Regions from separate parts of the Massilia sp. LjRoot122 genome, predicted to be linked through region 1. Evidence: predicted binding sites of a transcription regulator. Region 1 holds the regulator's gene; the other holds the start of a gene.

The links. The regulator FNR, encoded in region 1, switches genes on or off when oxygen is low (the NO sensors DNR and NnrR bind a similar motif). The targets are predictions, from matches to a motif close to TTGATNNNNATCAA.
Region 2: ACSQ25_RS14910 (universal stress protein) is a predicted target of FNR. The motif match lies at 2,956-2,969, and genes of this name have one in related genera.

What each region holds. Positions count from the first base shown of each region.
Region 1 is NZ_CAXUPB020000001.1:2,206,168-2,215,393, forward strand. Features, by position in the region: gene ACSQ25_RS09710 (serine hydrolase domain-containing protein) at 1-859, shown strand, start outside; gene ACSQ25_RS09715 (VOC family protein) at 940-1,368, shown strand; gene ACSQ25_RS09720 (metallophosphoesterase) at 1,415-2,248, shown strand; gene ACSQ25_RS09725 (hypothetical protein) at 2,367-3,215, shown strand; gene ACSQ25_RS09730 (DMT family transporter) at 3,108-4,034, opposite strand; gene ACSQ25_RS09735 (helix-turn-helix domain-containing protein) at 4,095-4,850, opposite strand; gene fnr (fumarate/nitrate reduction transcriptional regulator Fnr) at 4,861-5,613, opposite strand; gene ACSQ25_RS09745 (hypothetical protein) at 5,710-7,362, opposite strand; gene ACSQ25_RS09750 (cytochrome ubiquinol oxidase subunit I) at 7,623-9,107, shown strand; gene cydB (cytochrome d ubiquinol oxidase subunit II) at 9,097-9,226, shown strand, end outside.
Region 2 is NZ_CAXUPB020000001.1:3,424,958-3,431,436, forward strand. Features, by position in the region: gene ACSQ25_RS14890 (helix-turn-helix domain-containing protein) at 1-260, shown strand, start outside; gene ACSQ25_RS14895 (GGDEF domain-containing protein) at 245-1,342, opposite strand; gene ACSQ25_RS14900 (universal stress protein) at 1,427-1,927, opposite strand; gene ACSQ25_RS14905 (universal stress protein) at 1,957-2,394, opposite strand; gene ACSQ25_RS14910 (universal stress protein) at 2,436-2,885, opposite strand; gene ACSQ25_RS14915 (L,D-transpeptidase family protein) at 3,089-4,630, shown strand; gene ACSQ25_RS14920 (universal stress protein) at 4,799-5,656, shown strand; gene ACSQ25_RS14925 (PHA/PHB synthase family protein) at 5,660-6,479, shown strand, end outside.

The DNA of each region.
Region 1 (9,226 bases):
GTACGGCAAGGGCGCCATGTGGTCGGCGAACCATGGGCCGGGACGCTATTTTGAATACGTCAACTTCAACTCCGGCATCATCGCCACCATCATGGAGCGCGCCGGCGGCGAGCGCTTCGATCGCCTGATGCGGCGCCTGGTGTTCGACCCGATGGGGCTGAAGGCCGGTTTCTACCTGGCCGACTTCGCCCCGGCCAGGATCGGGGATGTGGCGACCCTCTACCGCCGCCGCGAAAAGGACGGCGACGAACGCTGGGACCCGAAAGGCCCGTGGATCGCGCAGTCCGACGATTTCGCAGTGCAGGCGCCCCTTGCGCCGCCAGGCCTGGACCGCTACGTGGTCGGCAGCAACGGCACCCTGTTCGGTCCGCAGGGCAGCCTGCGCATCTCCGCCGGCGAGCTGGCGCAGATCATGTTGATGCTGATGAATGAGGGGCAATATCGCGGCAAGCAAATCCTGAAGCCGGAAACGGTGAGCACGATGCTGTCCCGTCAATGGACCCTGGACGGAAACGGCAAAGGCAGCGGCGACAGCGACAACTTCCGCGGCCTGTACCACGCCTGGGGACTGGGCAACCAGCACTTCACGGACACCAGCATCGTGAAGGACGGCCGCGCTTCCGGCGACCGGCTGGTCGAAGGCGGCGGCTTCAGCGGCGTCGGCCACCTGGGCTGGTCCTGGGGCCTGAACGCCCTGTTCGTGTTCGATCCGAAGACGAAGAACGGGATGATCTACGTGGGCAGCGGCGTCGGCGACAATCCCGAGCTGCACCCGGGACGCTTCTCTTCCGGGGCGCGCTTCCAGGAGCGCATTACCGATGCATTGTATCGGGGCGCCATCGTGGCGCCGAAGGAGTGATGCCGTTGCCAAGGCCGCCCGCAGGCCCTACACTGGCGGGATCTGCCGGTATTCATGATCGTCTTCTTCAGGAGCACAGCATGGAAACACAGGAACTCTTCCGTGGACGCCTCATCGACCACATCCAGCTCGTAGTGCGCGACCTGCCTGCTTCCCGGAGGTTCTACAGCGCCGTGTTCGAGGTGCTGGGCATCCCCCTCGGCGGCTCGGGCGACAATTATTTCTGGGCCGACGAGCTGTTCATCTCCAGCCGCGACAGCGAGGCGGCGCAAGGGGTGCTCACGGGGCGCCACCACCTGGCCTTCCAGGCACGCGACCGCAAGATGGTGAATGCCTTCTACTTCGCGGCGCTGGCCGCCGGCGGCAGGGACAACGGCCGGCCCGGCGAGCGCGCCTACCACCCGGGCTACTACGGCGCCTTCGTGCTCGACCCGGACGGCAACAACATCGAAGCGGTCTACCACGGCGAGGCGAAGCAGAGCGCACCCTACGTGCGCGTCACGTTCTAGCGCGGGCGACGCGGACTGGAGCGGAAAGCCGCTATACTGCGCGACCATGCGCATCCAGCTTTTCTCCGACCTGCACCTCGAACGCTATCCGGCCTTCGTCCCCGCGATCGCCGCCGATACCGACGTCGTCATCCTGGCGGGCGACATCGGCTCCTACCAGTCCGGATCGCGCCTGACCACCGACGACTTCGGGCTGGAGCGCTTCTCCCCGCTGCGGCCGGGTGCGGGCAGCGCCCGGGTGCTGTACATCCCCGGCAACCACGAATTCGACGGCCTCGAATTCGACGAGGCCTATGCGCGCCTGCGCGCCACCTGCGCGCGCCTCGGCATCGAATGGCTCGACCGCGAAACACTCGTCATCGGGCAGGTGCGCTTCATCGGCACCACCCTGTGGAGCGACTTCGACGCGCTGGCCGTGCAGGAACAGGACCTGAGCAAGCAGCTGCAGCGGCGCGAGAAGGCCTTCCGCGCCGCGAATTACTACCTGTCGAAGAACACCACCCTGAAAAACGGCGAGAAGGTGCTGGCCGAGGGCATCCGCGCCATGTCGCTGGAGTGCCAGGACTGGCTGCGCGGCGCGCTGGCCGCGCCCTTCGAGGGCAGCACGGTGGTGGTGACGCACTTCGCGCCCAGCCTGCAGAGTGCCGACCCGCGCTACGGCCTCACACCCGGCACCGCGGGATTCTGCAATGCGCTCGACGCGCTGTTCCCGCAAGCCCACGTCTGGATCCATGGGCACCTGCACTGCGCCAACGATTACGTCGTCAGCGGCCTGGATGCGGGAAGACCCTGGTCCTGCCGCGTGGTGGCCAATCCCCTCGGTTACCTCAGCAAGGGCGAACAGGAAGCCTTCCGCCCGGACCTCGTCATCGAGGTCTAGACTGCCGGGAGCACCTGGCGCTACCGCCGGCAGCGCGTGATGCGCCATCCGCGATGGCACTTTTAACAAGCCCATGAAGCCGGCATGATGCCCTCGTCCTGTTACCACGAGCCACTTCATGCCGACGATCCCGCTTCCCGCATCCGCTTCACGATGGTTCTCGCGCCGCCTGCTGGCGCTCCTGCTGCTGGCCTTCGCGCCTGGCCCGGCGCAGCCTGCCGACCTGCGCCCGCTGCCGACATTGTTCGCGCAGCTGGTGCCGCCCAGCCTCGGGGCCGGCCTGCAGCTGGTGCAGCTGCGCAGGCGCTGCGAGGGCTGCGAGCCCTGGCGCATGGTCGACTTCCATTCGAACGACACCCTGACGCCCGTCCGCCGCGAGAAAGTGAGCGTGCAGGCCGGCGTGACGGCGATCTACGCCTATCCCGGCACCGACGATTTCGCCAACGTGAAGATCGAGCAGAGCATGCCGGGCATGTATGCGCAGGACAGGCAGCTCGTCATCGACGCGATCAGCCACGAGTTCCGGCGCAAGAAGGAGCGCGTCGCCGCCCACCTCGCCGCCCATCCGGAGATCCGCGCGAAAGTCGGGCAGCTGCTGCCGGCCGGGAAGGAGCCAATCGAATTCGAGCAGCTCAGCCGGGACGGCATCGAAGTCGTGGCCTATACCGAGAACGTGATCGGCCTGACCAGCGCCACCATCAGCCAGATCCATTTCTTCGTCCCGGGGCGCGAGGTGATCGTCACCGCCTACCTGGTACGCCAGAAGCACCCGAAGTTCGCCGACATCGGGGAATTCCTGCGCCTGCGCGCCGACTTCATCGGGGCCTGGACCGCCCACCTGGCGCGCCGGGCCGGCCCCTTACTTCCGGTGAGCGGCGGCGCAGGAGACGACGCCGGCGACCAGCAGCGCCAGCGCGGCGGCCTCGAGGCCGTTCGGCCAGCGCCCCTCCCACAGGAAACCATATAGCGAGGCGAACACGGTTTCGAAAACGATCATCTGTCCCATCAGCGCCATCGGCAGCGCGCGGCTGGCGAAGTTCCACAGCGCGTTGCCGACGACGGAGCAGAAGATCGCCACCGCCGTCACGACGCCGAGGAATTGCAGCCATTCGCTTGTGGTATGCGATGCGCCATTCGCTTGCAAGGCGGGCAGCACCAGCAGCAGCGCCTGGGCGCCGGTCATGACGCCCACCAGCAGGCTCCATTCCTGTCCCGAGATGCCCTCGAGCCGCGCCAGCCAGCGCCGGTTGACGACCGCATAGATGGTCCAGGACAGCAGGGCGCCGATCGCGCACAGCAGGCCGAGCACGGATCCGCCTTCCACCGAGGCCAGGGAATCCCGGCTGATGCAGGCCAGCCCGGCGCCGCCCAGCACCAGGGAGGGCGCCAGGCGCCGCAGCGGCAGCGCGCCGTGTTCGCGCATGCCCGCCAGCGTGACGGTGAGCGGCAGCAGGCCGATCACGATCGAGGTCATGGCCACCCCGCCCGATTGCACGGCCTGGGCCAGGAACAGGTAATACACGATGTTGCCGGTCAGGCTGAGCCAGGCCAGGCCGCGCCAGTCGCGCCAGCCCAGGCTGCGCCTGAGGCGCCTCCAGGCGGGTGCGATCAGAACCGCAGCGACGATGCCGTAGGCGAGGTAGCGGCCGGCCGACAGCTGCAGGGGCGAAAAGCCGGGCGTCAACACGGGCGCGAGGAAGACCAGGCCCCAGAAGGCGCCGGCGGCGATGCCGGCGCCGATGCCGAGTTGCGAACTGCCGGAGCTGGTTTGAATCTGCGTAAACATCGAGTGATCTCCTTTGAACGGAGATTGTCGATGGAGCCTCTGCGCGTTTCTTGACCGTCGCTACTGCGGTTTTGACGGGTTCTCTCGATGTCGGCGCCGATAGGCGGCCGGCGTGGTGTCCATCGCCCGGCGCATCGCGCGGGTCAGGGCGCTCTGCTCCGAGAACCCGGCGGCCAGCGCGATCGCGGCCACTGCTTGCCCGGTACCGGCCAGCCACTCGCAGGCGCGCCGCAGCCGGCAGGCCAGCAGCCAGTCATGGGGCGTGGTGTCGTGTTCGAGGCGGAACAGGGCGTGCAGGCGGCTGGTGCTGACGCCCACCGTGCGCGCCATCTCCTCGGTGGTCCAGGGTAGGCCGGGTTCGGCCTCGATGCGGGCGAGCAGGGCGGCCAGGCGCGATGCCGGCCGCGGTGTTCCCAGCGTGAGGGTGTCGAGCAGCAGCGGCGTCCAGCCCTGCAGCACCGATGGGGCAGGCGGCTGGGTGGCGGCCATGATGCCCATGAATTCGACCAGCTTGCGGGCAGCGGGACCGATGGCGGTGAAGGGGCGCTCCAGCAGCCGCTGCCACGGTCCCTGTTCGAAGCTGGCCGCGCCCACGTCGAGGATCAGGGATTGGTTGGCGACGGGGCTGCACTGCGAATGCCAGGCGCCGGGCGCCACCAGCGCGGCATGCAGCGGATCGAGCCGTCCCTGGCGTCCTTCGATCTCGAGCGCGACCTCGCCGCTGACGGGCAGCACCAGCTGGGCGTAGGCATGGCGGTCCGAGAAGCGCGTCTCGCCATAGCTGCGCAGGTGCAGGTCGAGCAGGGGCGCGGCCATCTCGGCAACACTAGCCCATCGGGCTGCAGACGTCGGTACCGGCCGCCAGCGCCTTGAGCTTGACCGGGTCGAGCAGGGTGACTTCGCGCTTGTCGACCTGCAGCCAGCCCTGCTTCTTGAAGCGCGACAGCAGGCGGCTGATGCTTTCGATGGTCAGGCCGAGGTAGTTGCCGATGTCTTCGCGCGACATGCGCAGCTGGAAACTGTTCGGCGAATAGCCGCGTGCGGCATAACGGGCCGACAGGTTGACCAGGAACACCGCGAAGCGCTGCTCCGCCCGCATATTGCCGAGCAGCAGCATGACGTTCTGCTCGCGCGTGATTTCCTGGCTCATGATGCGGTGGAAGTGGCGCAGCAGGGCCGGCACCTGGCCGAACAGCTCTTCCAGGCGCGTGAAGGGGATCTCGCAGACCTCGCTGTCCTCGAGCGCCACGGCGTCGCAATGGTGGGTACCGCTGATCGCGTCCATGCCCAGCAGTTCGCCGGCCATCTGGAAACCCGTGATCTGGGCTTCTCCGGCCGCGTTCACCTGGTAGGTCTTGAAATGCCCGAAGCGCACCGCGTACAGGTTGCGGAAGGGCTCGCCCATGGCGTACAGGCGCTCGTCGCGCGCGAGGCGGCGGCGGCGGCCGATGATCTGGTCGAGGCGGTTGATGTCGGCATCCTCGAGCCCCATCGGCAGGCACAGCTGGTGCATGCTGCAGGCGCCGCAGCTGGTCTTGAGGGCCTGGATGCTGACCGGCGCTTCGCCCGGAAGCGACATGGGTTGGTTCATGGCGAAAAAAAACCGAAATGCTGACGCAGCCATTATAGACGGCTGGTCTGCATCCCGGTTTTCATTTTCCAGAGGGCAGGTCGATTACAGCTGATGCCGGTGTTCCGCCTTCATCTTGTAGTACGCGTGCCGGCCCTTGGCGCGCACCGTCGAGGCGATCCCGGCCGCCTCCAGCGCCGCCTGGTTCACGGTGGCGAAGGCGTCGGCATCCCCCCTGAGCGCTTCGACGGTCTGCTGCGACTGCGCCGTGCCGGCCAGCGCCAGCCCGAAGGTCGCGGCCACGGCCAGCTCGGCCGCCAGGGTGTCGAGGGTCGGCGCCACCACGTCCCGGCCCTTGGCCGCCTCGGCCGCCTCGGCGGATGCCTGGGGTGCCGCCAGCGCGCGGGCCAGGCCCATGTCGCCCGCGACCCGCACCAGGAAGTCGAGCGCGGCCTGGCTGCCGGAGCGGTTGGCCAGGTCACCCAGCCGGAGCAGGGCGGTGTTCTTCGCATTGAATACCGCCCGGCCAGTGCCGGGTCCCTGGACGAAGTCGATCAGCGGCTGGACCGCGATCTCGCTGCCGATGTAGCCGAGGGTGGCCACGATCTGGGTCAGGAACTCCTCGTGCTGTTGGGGTTCCTGCACCAGCCAGTCCAGCAGCAGGCGGGCGTCCTTCTCGCCGTATTGCGAGGCCAGCTCCCAGGGCACGCCCTCGACCCAGTGCCGGGACACGAAGTCGCGCACGTCGGCGGGTAGCTGCAGGCCGCCCGCGCCGCAGGAGCAGCCGCCGGCGGGCATGACATTGTCGGTGATGGTGAGCGGGCCCGCCAGGTAGGCTGCCGACTCCGCGGCATTGACCACATTGTGGTCGGTGCCGACGGACGGGTACATGACCGCGCGCGGGTCGTCGGTGCGGTGGCCGAGGCCGCAGTTGTGGCCGTATTCGTGCACCCAGATGAGGCCTTCCTGGTTGGCGGTGAAGCGCACCGCTGCCACGTTGACCGAGGCGCTGCCGACCGGGGCGCAGCCGATGATGCTGTCGCCGGGGCCACCGCACCAGCGGATCGCCTGCACGATCTTGATCCCGCTGCCCGCGCTCAGCAGCGCGGTGAGGTCGGCCGAGGTCTGGATGGTTCCCGGGACCGTCGCCGGCAGCACCCTGACCTCGCCGTTGCGCACGAAGCGGACCGGGGTCGCGACGTCCGGTCCGGTGTCGTCGTTCTGGAGGATCGTGCCCATGTCGGCCAGGATCCGGTCGGCGTCGGCTTCGCTCAGGGCAACGCTGCTGTGGCGGTGCACCGTGACCGCGACCGTGCGCGGGGCCGGGGGCGCCACGGGCGGGTTGACGATCAGGTAGTCGACGTAGAGCGAGATGTCCGAGCTCCACTCGATGTTGATCCAGACGTCGACGCCGTTCCAGCGCGGGGCCACGTTGTGCACCGTGTAGCGCGCCGCACCGATGAACTTGCCGGCCGGCGGCCCGCCCGGCACGCCTTCGCCGATCGCCACGAACACCCGCGAACCGGGCTGGATGGCATTCCAGTTGAGCCGCAGCAGCCATTCGCCGCGCCGCGCCCCCCAGTCGTGCCGGTAGGTGAAACCCGTTCCGCTCAGGGCGGGCTGCAGCCCGCCTTCCTCGACCTGGGCCTCGGCTTCGGCCCAGGGGCCGCGGAGGTCCGAGGAACCGGCAGGCTGGTCCGGGGTACGGGGCCGGTCGAGGACCAGGGCCTCGGGGTCAAGACGGTCATTTGGTGCCATGTCGTTCTCCTCGTGTGCTCAGGGATGGATGATCGGGGGGGGCGAATCGTCAGCCAATATAGACGAGTGGTTCGGGCCGGCTGGACCGATCTGACACGTCATTAATATGGATCAGTGACCTCTGGTTTTCTGACGGAGAGAAACGTTCGAGCTGGAAAGACCGCATCGCGTATCAATTCGACACCGCCAAGCGTGCGCACCCACGCCGCATGCTAGATTCTGGACACCACAACGGAGGTCGACGAGCAAAAGGAGGCCGCATGTTCGGTTTGTCCGCTTTGGATCTGGCGCGCGTGCAATTCGCGTTCACGATGTCCTTCCACATCTTGTTTCCGGCAATCACAATCGGCATGGCAAGCTACCTGGCCGTCCTCGAGCTGTGCTGGCTGCGGACCAAGCGCCAGGTCTACGTCGACCTCTACCACTACTGGCTCAAGATCTTCGCCGTCACCTTCGGCATGGGGGTGGTGTCCGGCATCGTGATGGCCTACCAGATCGGCACCAACTGGAGCTACCTGTCCGAATTCGCCGGCAGCATCATGGGGCCGATCCTGTCCTACGAGGTGCTGACCGCCTTCTTCCTCGAGGCCGGTTTCCTGGGCGTGATGCTGTTCGGCTGGACCCGCGTCGGTCCGGGCCTGCACTTCGCCTCCACCTGCGCGGTGGCGGTCGGCACCCTGATCTCGGCCACCTGGATCCTGGCCGCCAACAGCTGGATGCAGACCCCGCAGGGCTATGCCATCGAAGGCGGACGCATGGTGCCGGCCGACTGGCTGGCGATCGTGTTCAACCCCTCCTTTCCCTACCGCCTGCTGCACATGGTGATCGCCGCCTACCTCACCACGGCGCTGATCGTCGGCGCCTCGGGGGCCTGGCAGCTGCTGCGCGGGCGCGACAACCCGGCGGTGCGCAAGATGCTGTCGATGGCGATGTGGATGATCCTGCTGGTCGCGCCGATCCAGGCGGTGGTGGGCGACTTCCACGGCCTGAATACCCTGAAGCACCAGCCGGCCAAGCTGGCGGCGATGGAAGGGCATTGGCAGAACGAGGGCGACAAGGCGATCCCGCTGCTGCTGTTCGGCGTGCCGGACATGGAAGAGGAAAAGACGAAGTATGCGGTCGGCATCCCGCACCTGGGCAGCCTGATCCTGACCCACAGCTGGAACGGGCAGTTCCCGGGGCTGAAGGACTTTCCGCGCGAAGACCGGCCCAATTCGCTGATCGTGTTCTGGAGCTTCCGCCTGATGGTGGGCCTGGGCCTGCTCATGATCGCGCTGGGCGCCTGGAGCCTGTGGCTGCGGCGCAAACGGGGAGGGGAGGCGCGCTTGTGGCATAGCCGCCCCTTCCTGCGCTTCGCATTGTGGATGGGGCCGGCGGGCCTGATTGCCATCCTGGCGGGCTGGACCACCACCGAGGTCGGGCGCCAGCCCTGGGTGGTCTACGGGGTGCTGCGCACCGCCGACGCGGTCTCGCCGCACGGCGCCGCCTCGCTGGCCCTGACCCTGGTGCTGTTCGTGGTCGCCTACTTCTTCGTGTTCGGCACCGGGACCGTCTACCTGCTGCGCATGATCCGCAAGGGGCCGCAGCGCTTCGAGCTGCACACCCCGGCCCAGGGCGGGCCTGGCGAAGACCGGACGCCGAGCCGGCCGCTGTCGGCCGCGGACGTGCAGAACGACGACGACGAAGGCGAGGCAAGGCCGGATCGCCTCGGCGGGAACAAGGAGGACAGCGATCATGGGCATTGATACCACCGTCATCTGGGCGATCATCATCTTCTTCTCCGTCTTCATGTACGTGCTGCTGGACGGCTTCGACCTGGGCATCGGCCTGCTGTTCCCCTTCACGCCGAAAAAGCGCGACCGCG
Region 2 (6,479 bases), 1.2 Mb from region 1:
CCCTGCTGCTCGACCTGTCCGCACGCTACGCCGAGCGCGGCTATTCGGGACGACGGTTCCGCCTGCGCATGTCGCGCGCCGACATGGGCAACTACCTGGGATTGACGATCGAAAGCATCAGCCGCCTGCTGGGGCGTTTCCGTGACGAGCGGTGGATCGCCCTGGACAAGCGCGACATCGAATTGCTCGCCCCCGGACAGCTGGAAGCATTGATATCGGCTGCGCCCGGTGAGCCGGGCAGCAGTCAGGAGAAAGCCTGAGGCGGCGCCAGCACAGTACGGTTGCGGCCCTGTGACTTGGCCTGGTACAAGGCGGCATCGGCCGCGGCCAGCAGGGTAGCGAATTCCCCGTGTTCCTGGTGCAGGGCCGCGATGCCAATGCTGATGGTGCACCCGATCGTCCCATTCGGCGTGTCGTGCCGGATGGCGGCAACCGCGCGGCGCATCCGCTCGGCGCAGGCATAGGCATCCTCCTCGTTGGTTTCCGGCATGACACTGACAAACTCTTCACCGCCGATCCGTCCAAAGTAATCGCTGGCCCGCAACTGCGCCGCACACACCCGGCTGACCTCGCACAGCAGTGCATCGCCGGCGGGGTGCCCAAACGTGTCGTTCACCCGCTTGAAGTGGTCGATGTCGATCATGCAGATGGTCAGAGGCCGTCCATAACGCTTTGCCAGCGCCACGTCGTGGTTCGCCAGTTCGATCAGGTAGCCTCGTGCCAGAACACCGCTGAGGCTATCGTGATGGGCGGCAAATGCAAGGGCCCGTTCGGTGAGAAAGGCTGCACGGCGCCATCGCCCCTGCGACACCGCCATGGCTGCCATGAGTACGAGCGATACCAGGTAGACCAGCAGGCAGCCGATAAAGACGTGCTTCTGCAGCGCCGCGGCGCCAAGGATGGTAAACAGGAGAGACGGCAACAGGACCATCAGGAAAAGCCGGTGCAGGCGCGGCTCGACCAAGGCGAGGGGAAACATTACGCCGGTTATCGCCGGCAAGGCCAACACCAGTCCATCCGGCAGCGCCGCCGAGCTGAGGATCATCGCTCCCGTGTGCGTCACGTAGACCAGGCCGCCGCGCCACGCTACCGGGAACCGGGTACTCCAGGAGACATACCCGAGGCTGCCGACCAGCACGAGCGACAGGCGGAGCAGCGCGGTCGCGCCGGCCCACTCGGGAGCGATCCAGTAATCCCAGGCGCTGAACAGCACGACCGCAATGCCGAACACGAGGCCGAGGGTTGGAAGCATGGCCGACAGCATGCGGTCGAGCGCCACGCCGAATTCGCGTTCCTCCTCCGGCTCGAGCGTCCCAAGCAGGCGCCCACATGCGGCGTGCATGCGGCGCCATGGGCTAGCCGTCGCCTGGGCCGGGACGGCGGACATGGCAAACCAGTGCCTGGCGCGATGCATGCCGCCCCTGCCTCAGGCCGGCGCAGCGCTGGGGCATTCCCGCGCCAGCGCCTGCGCCTGCTCGCCAGGCAGCGCCGGCCGGAATACCATGACCGGGACGGGTGCGTAGGCGAGCACGGCCTGGGTCACGCTCCCGGCCAGCAAGCGGCTCAGCCCCCGACGTCCGTGTGAACCCATGGCGATCAGGTCGCAATCATACTCGCGCGCGGCCTCGACGATCGCCCTGGCGGGGTCCGGATCGATCCGGGTGACGGGACGGCATCCGACACCGCCGCGCCGGGCCCGTTCGGCCATGGCGCCGACGAAGCCATGGGCGTGCTCCTCCAGCACGTTGACCTGCTGGCCCGGGTCGAACACCATCGCACCCTCGATCGATGGCAGGACGGCCTCGGGGACCACGATGGACAACGCCACGATCTCGGCGCCGGTGGAGCGGGCCATCTCGATCGCGGCATCGGCCGCCAGCGCGGAGACGGGCGAGCCGTCGGTGGGTACCAGGATACGTTTGTACATGATGGGATGTCCTGACAAATAGCCGGCAGTTAACGATGCACCATGACTGGAATGGCGCTGTGCACCAGCACTTTCTGGGTTTCGCTGCCCAGCAACAGCCCCTTGATGCCGCGGCGGCCATGTGAAGCCATGACGATCAGGTCGCATGTCTGTTCGCGTGCGGTGGCGATGATGGCTTCATAGGGATCGTCAGAGACGAGCTGTACGACAGTGCAAGGCACACCGGCTTCGCGCGCGACGACTGCCACGGCATCGAGCAGCGCTTGTCCTCGCTCCCGGCTGGACTGTGCGTATTGCTGCGGAGTTTCCTCCAGCATGACGGCATCGGTAGTAAAGGAGTGAAACTTGGGCGTCGCCGTCATGGCGACTACCTCGGCCCCCACGCTCCTGGCAAAGTCGACGCCTGCCCGGACCGCGCGCATGGATGCTTGCGACCCGTCGGTCGGCAGCAGGATTCGCTTGTACATGATGAACCTCCGCAAGAATGCCGGGCGGCCGGCGTTGAGAATCAGGCAGGCACCGTGCCGCCCCGGTACAAGATCACCGGAATGGGCGAGTAAGCCAGCACAAGCTGAGGTACACGCGCGGCGATCAGCCTGGTCACCCCGCACTGGCCATGCGCAGCCAGGAAAATCAGGTCGCAATGCAGCTCGAGCGCGACACGGATGATTTCATCGTGCTGGGAAGAAGCCATGGTGGTCACCAGGCTGTGCGGCACGCCGGCCTCCTGCGCCAGCCGGGCCACGCGCCCGGCGCGCTGCGCAGCCGCATTCAGCGCGCGGATCCGCTGCGCCGCCCAGTCGCCATTTTCGACCTGCTCACGCGCCGGATCGCCCTGCTGAGCGACCGACAGCGCGACAATCTCGGCGCCGCTGCCGCGCGCGAGCGCCACCGCGGCGGCCGCGGCGGCTTCCGACAGCGCTGAACCGTCGGTGGGCACAAGGATTTTGTGAAACATGGGAGCCTTGGAACGAGTGGTGCGATATCCGATACCGAGATCAGTGTGGAGCGATCAGTCAATTATTTGTTTGACTCAGATCAAGCACGGCTTATGCAGCGAATCCGTCCTAGCACATTTATTCGTTAGCATTTTGACTCAGGTCAAAGACGCTGTTCGTCTTACGCCCTTATCCTCTAGGCATTACTTCAGCAGCACGACCAATGCAATCTTCCCTTCCGGCCAAGTATGGCCTCGCGTTCCTGCTATTCCTGGCAGCCAGCATGCCTGCGGCCGCCGCCCCTCTCGACGCCGGCGTCCTGGCGGCGCGCCTGTATGCGTCCGGTTCTCCCCCGCGCTGGCTGGACGATGGCCAGTCCCAGGCGCGGCTGGCGCTTCAGATTCTGGGCGACGCCGCCGCGCACGGCCTCGATCCCCGACACTACGGCGCCGACGCCCTGGCGCGCAGGCTGGATGGCTTGCGCGGTGATGCCGGCGGATTCGAGCGGGACCTCAGCACCGCCATGCTGCAGTTTTTGTCCGACCTGCATGCCGGCCGCACCCGCTCCCCTTATCGCCAGGCGGAAGCACCCGCAGGCCTTGACCTGGTCGAACACCTGCGCAGCGCCGTCAATGGCGGGAGCCTGCCGCATGCCGTCGACGCCGCCGCACCGGCCCTTCCACTGTACCGGAGGGTCAAGGAGACGCTGGCGCGTTACCGCGAGCTCGCCAGGCTGGCGCCGCAGTGGCCGGTCCTGCCGCCGGCCGGACCCGCGGGCATCGTCGCAGGCGCTCCATATGCCGGCGCCGCCCTGCTCCACCAGCGCTTGCAGCTGCTGGGCGACCTTGCCCCGGACGCCGCCATCGAGGACGACGGGATATATGGCAGTGTCCTGGCGGACGCGGTCCGGCGCTTCCAGTCGCGACACGGCCTGGCCGAAGACGGCATGCTGGGGGCCGCGTCCATCGCCGCCCTGTCGGTCGCTCCCGGTCGACGCGCCGAACAGCTCGCGTTGACCATGGAACGCCTGCGCTGGCTGCCGCCACTGTCGGGGCGGACGATCACCGTCAACGTGCCCGCCTATCGCCTGTGGGCATTCGACCCTCGGGAACGAGCGGCGGCGCAGGTCCTCGAAATGCGGGTCATCGTGGGCAAGGCTGCCAAGACACCCACGCCCCTATTCATCGGAACCATGCGCTATCTCGAGTTCAATCCCTACTGGAATGTGCCGCGCAGCATCGAAGTCGGCGAGATCGTCCCCAAGCTGGTGCGCAACCCCGCCTACCTGCGGCAAAACGACATGGAACTGGTGTCGACCGGGGGACAGTTGCTGCCGGCGGCCGGCGCCGAGACGATCTCCCTGATCCGCTCGGGCGCGGTCCGCGTCAGGCAGCGGCCGGGGGCAATGAACGTGCTTGGCGAAGTCAAGTTCGCCATGCCGAATCCGATGAACATCTACCTGCATTCGACGTCCGCGAAAGAGCTGTTCAGCCGCGCTCGACGCGACCTGAGCCACGGCTGTATCCGGGTCGCACGGCCCGCCGAGCTCGCGCAGTTCGTGCTGGCCGATCCCGTGGAATGGAGTGCCGCTCGCGTGGCCGCAGCCATGCGGCCGGGGCCGACCCGCCGGGTCGTGCTGGGCGAACCGGTGACGGTCATCCTGTTCTACGCGACCGCCGTGACCGACCGCCAGGGCCGCGCGCTGTTCGCCGACGACATCTACCGAAGCGATCCCGCCCTGCTCCAGAGGTTACGTGCCGACTGAGGCTTGCGTAGATTGCCGCGAAATTGCTGTTGCATTTGATCTCTATCAAATCTCATCCTGACTTCTGCTCGCAGACATCTTACAGTTGTGACGGATGGTGCGCGGTCGACAGGGCAGCAGCCGACATTTGCCGGGAATGTTCCCTCACCCTTCCTGAAAGGACCTCCCATGTACAGAACCATCGTAGTGCACATCGACGGCGGCGTGGCGCAGGACAGCCGCCTGCGCGCCGCCGCCCTGCTTGCCAACGACCACGGGGCTCACCTTGTCGGCATGGCTGCCACCGGCGTCAGCTGGCTCGACTATGCGGTGCTGACGGGCTCGTTTGGCGCCCCGGTGCCGCTGCCCGAGTCCGACTTCCAGGGCTTGCGCGATGCCGCACAGGCGCGCCTGGATGCGTTCAGAAAAGAGGCGAGCCGCCTCAGGGTGGAATCGTTCGAAGCCCACGCGAGCGACGACGACGCGGCCTACGCCCTGCTGCTGGAATCGCGCTACGCCGACCTCGTCGTGCTCAGCCAGGACCTCCCCTCGTCCGCCGTCGCCGTGCCGAGTCCCTTGTCGCGGGTCGCCCACCTTCCGGAGTACGTCGCCCTGCACGGCGCCCGCCCGGTACTGGTGGTCCCGCCGGACTATGACAATGCCGTCATTCCCGGCACCGCGGTGATCGGCTGGGATGGCGGCATGCCGGCGATCCGCGCCATCAGCGCCGCCCTGCCCTTGCTGCAGCGCGCCCAGAATGTCCAGCTCGCGATCATCAATCCCGACCAGCGGTCCGGGCTGCACGGCGAGCAGCCCGGCGCCGACATGGCCCTGTATCTTGCGCGCCATGGCGTGCGCGTCGAGGTGCATGTCGAGCGCACCAAGGTGGTCGACAGCGACGTCCTGATGGGGCTGGCGCGCGATTGCGGCGCAGGCCTGCTGGTCACCGGCGCTTTCGGCCACAGCCGGTTCCGCGAGTGGGTGCTCGGAGGCGTTACCCGCGCACTGCTGGAAAGCGCATCCATCCCGCTGCTCATCGCGCATTGATCCGTGGAAGCTAGTCCCGGAGACATCCCGCGCAGCGAGCTGCGGCGCGAAGGCAGTACCTGGCAAGGCGGCCGCCACACGCCGTCGCCCGAATGGCGCGGCGAGCAGTACTCGGCCGACCTGGTCCTGAACGCCTGGCTCGGCCGTTTCACGGCGCACGTGTCGCCGGCGGCGCTGGCACTGGCCTGGCAGGACTGGGCCAGCCACCTGGTCCTGTCGCCGGACAAGCAGCTGGAACTGGCCTTGCTGGCGCAGTCCAGCGTCGGACGCTGGCTGGAATACGGAACGGCTGCGGCCATCGGGCACGGCGCCGAACCCTTGCAGCCCCTAGCACAGGACAAGCGCTTCTCCGACCAGGCCTGGCATGCCTGGCCATGGAATGTGCTCAGCCAGGGATTCCTGTTGACGCAGCAATGGTGGCACCACGCCACCTGCGGCGTGCGCGGCGTCGCGCCCCACCACACCGATGTCGTGACCTTCGTGGCGCGCCAGCTGCTCGATGCGGCTGCGCCCTCCAATTTCATCCCGACCAATCCCGCCGCACAGCAGGCGACCGCCGCCAGCGGCGGCCGCAACCTCCTGCACGGCATGCAGCGCGCTGCCAGTGACGCCCGCAATGCACTCGCCACCTCCCGTCCGCCGCTCGCCTACCTGCCCGGCCGCGATGTCGCGATCACGCCCGGCCGCGTGGTAATGTCGAACCGCCTGATCGAACTGCTGCGCTACGATCCGGCCACGCCATCGGTGCACGAAGTACCGCTGCTGTTCGTGCCGGCCTGGATCATGAAGTACTACATCCTCGACCTGTCGCCGCAGAATTCGC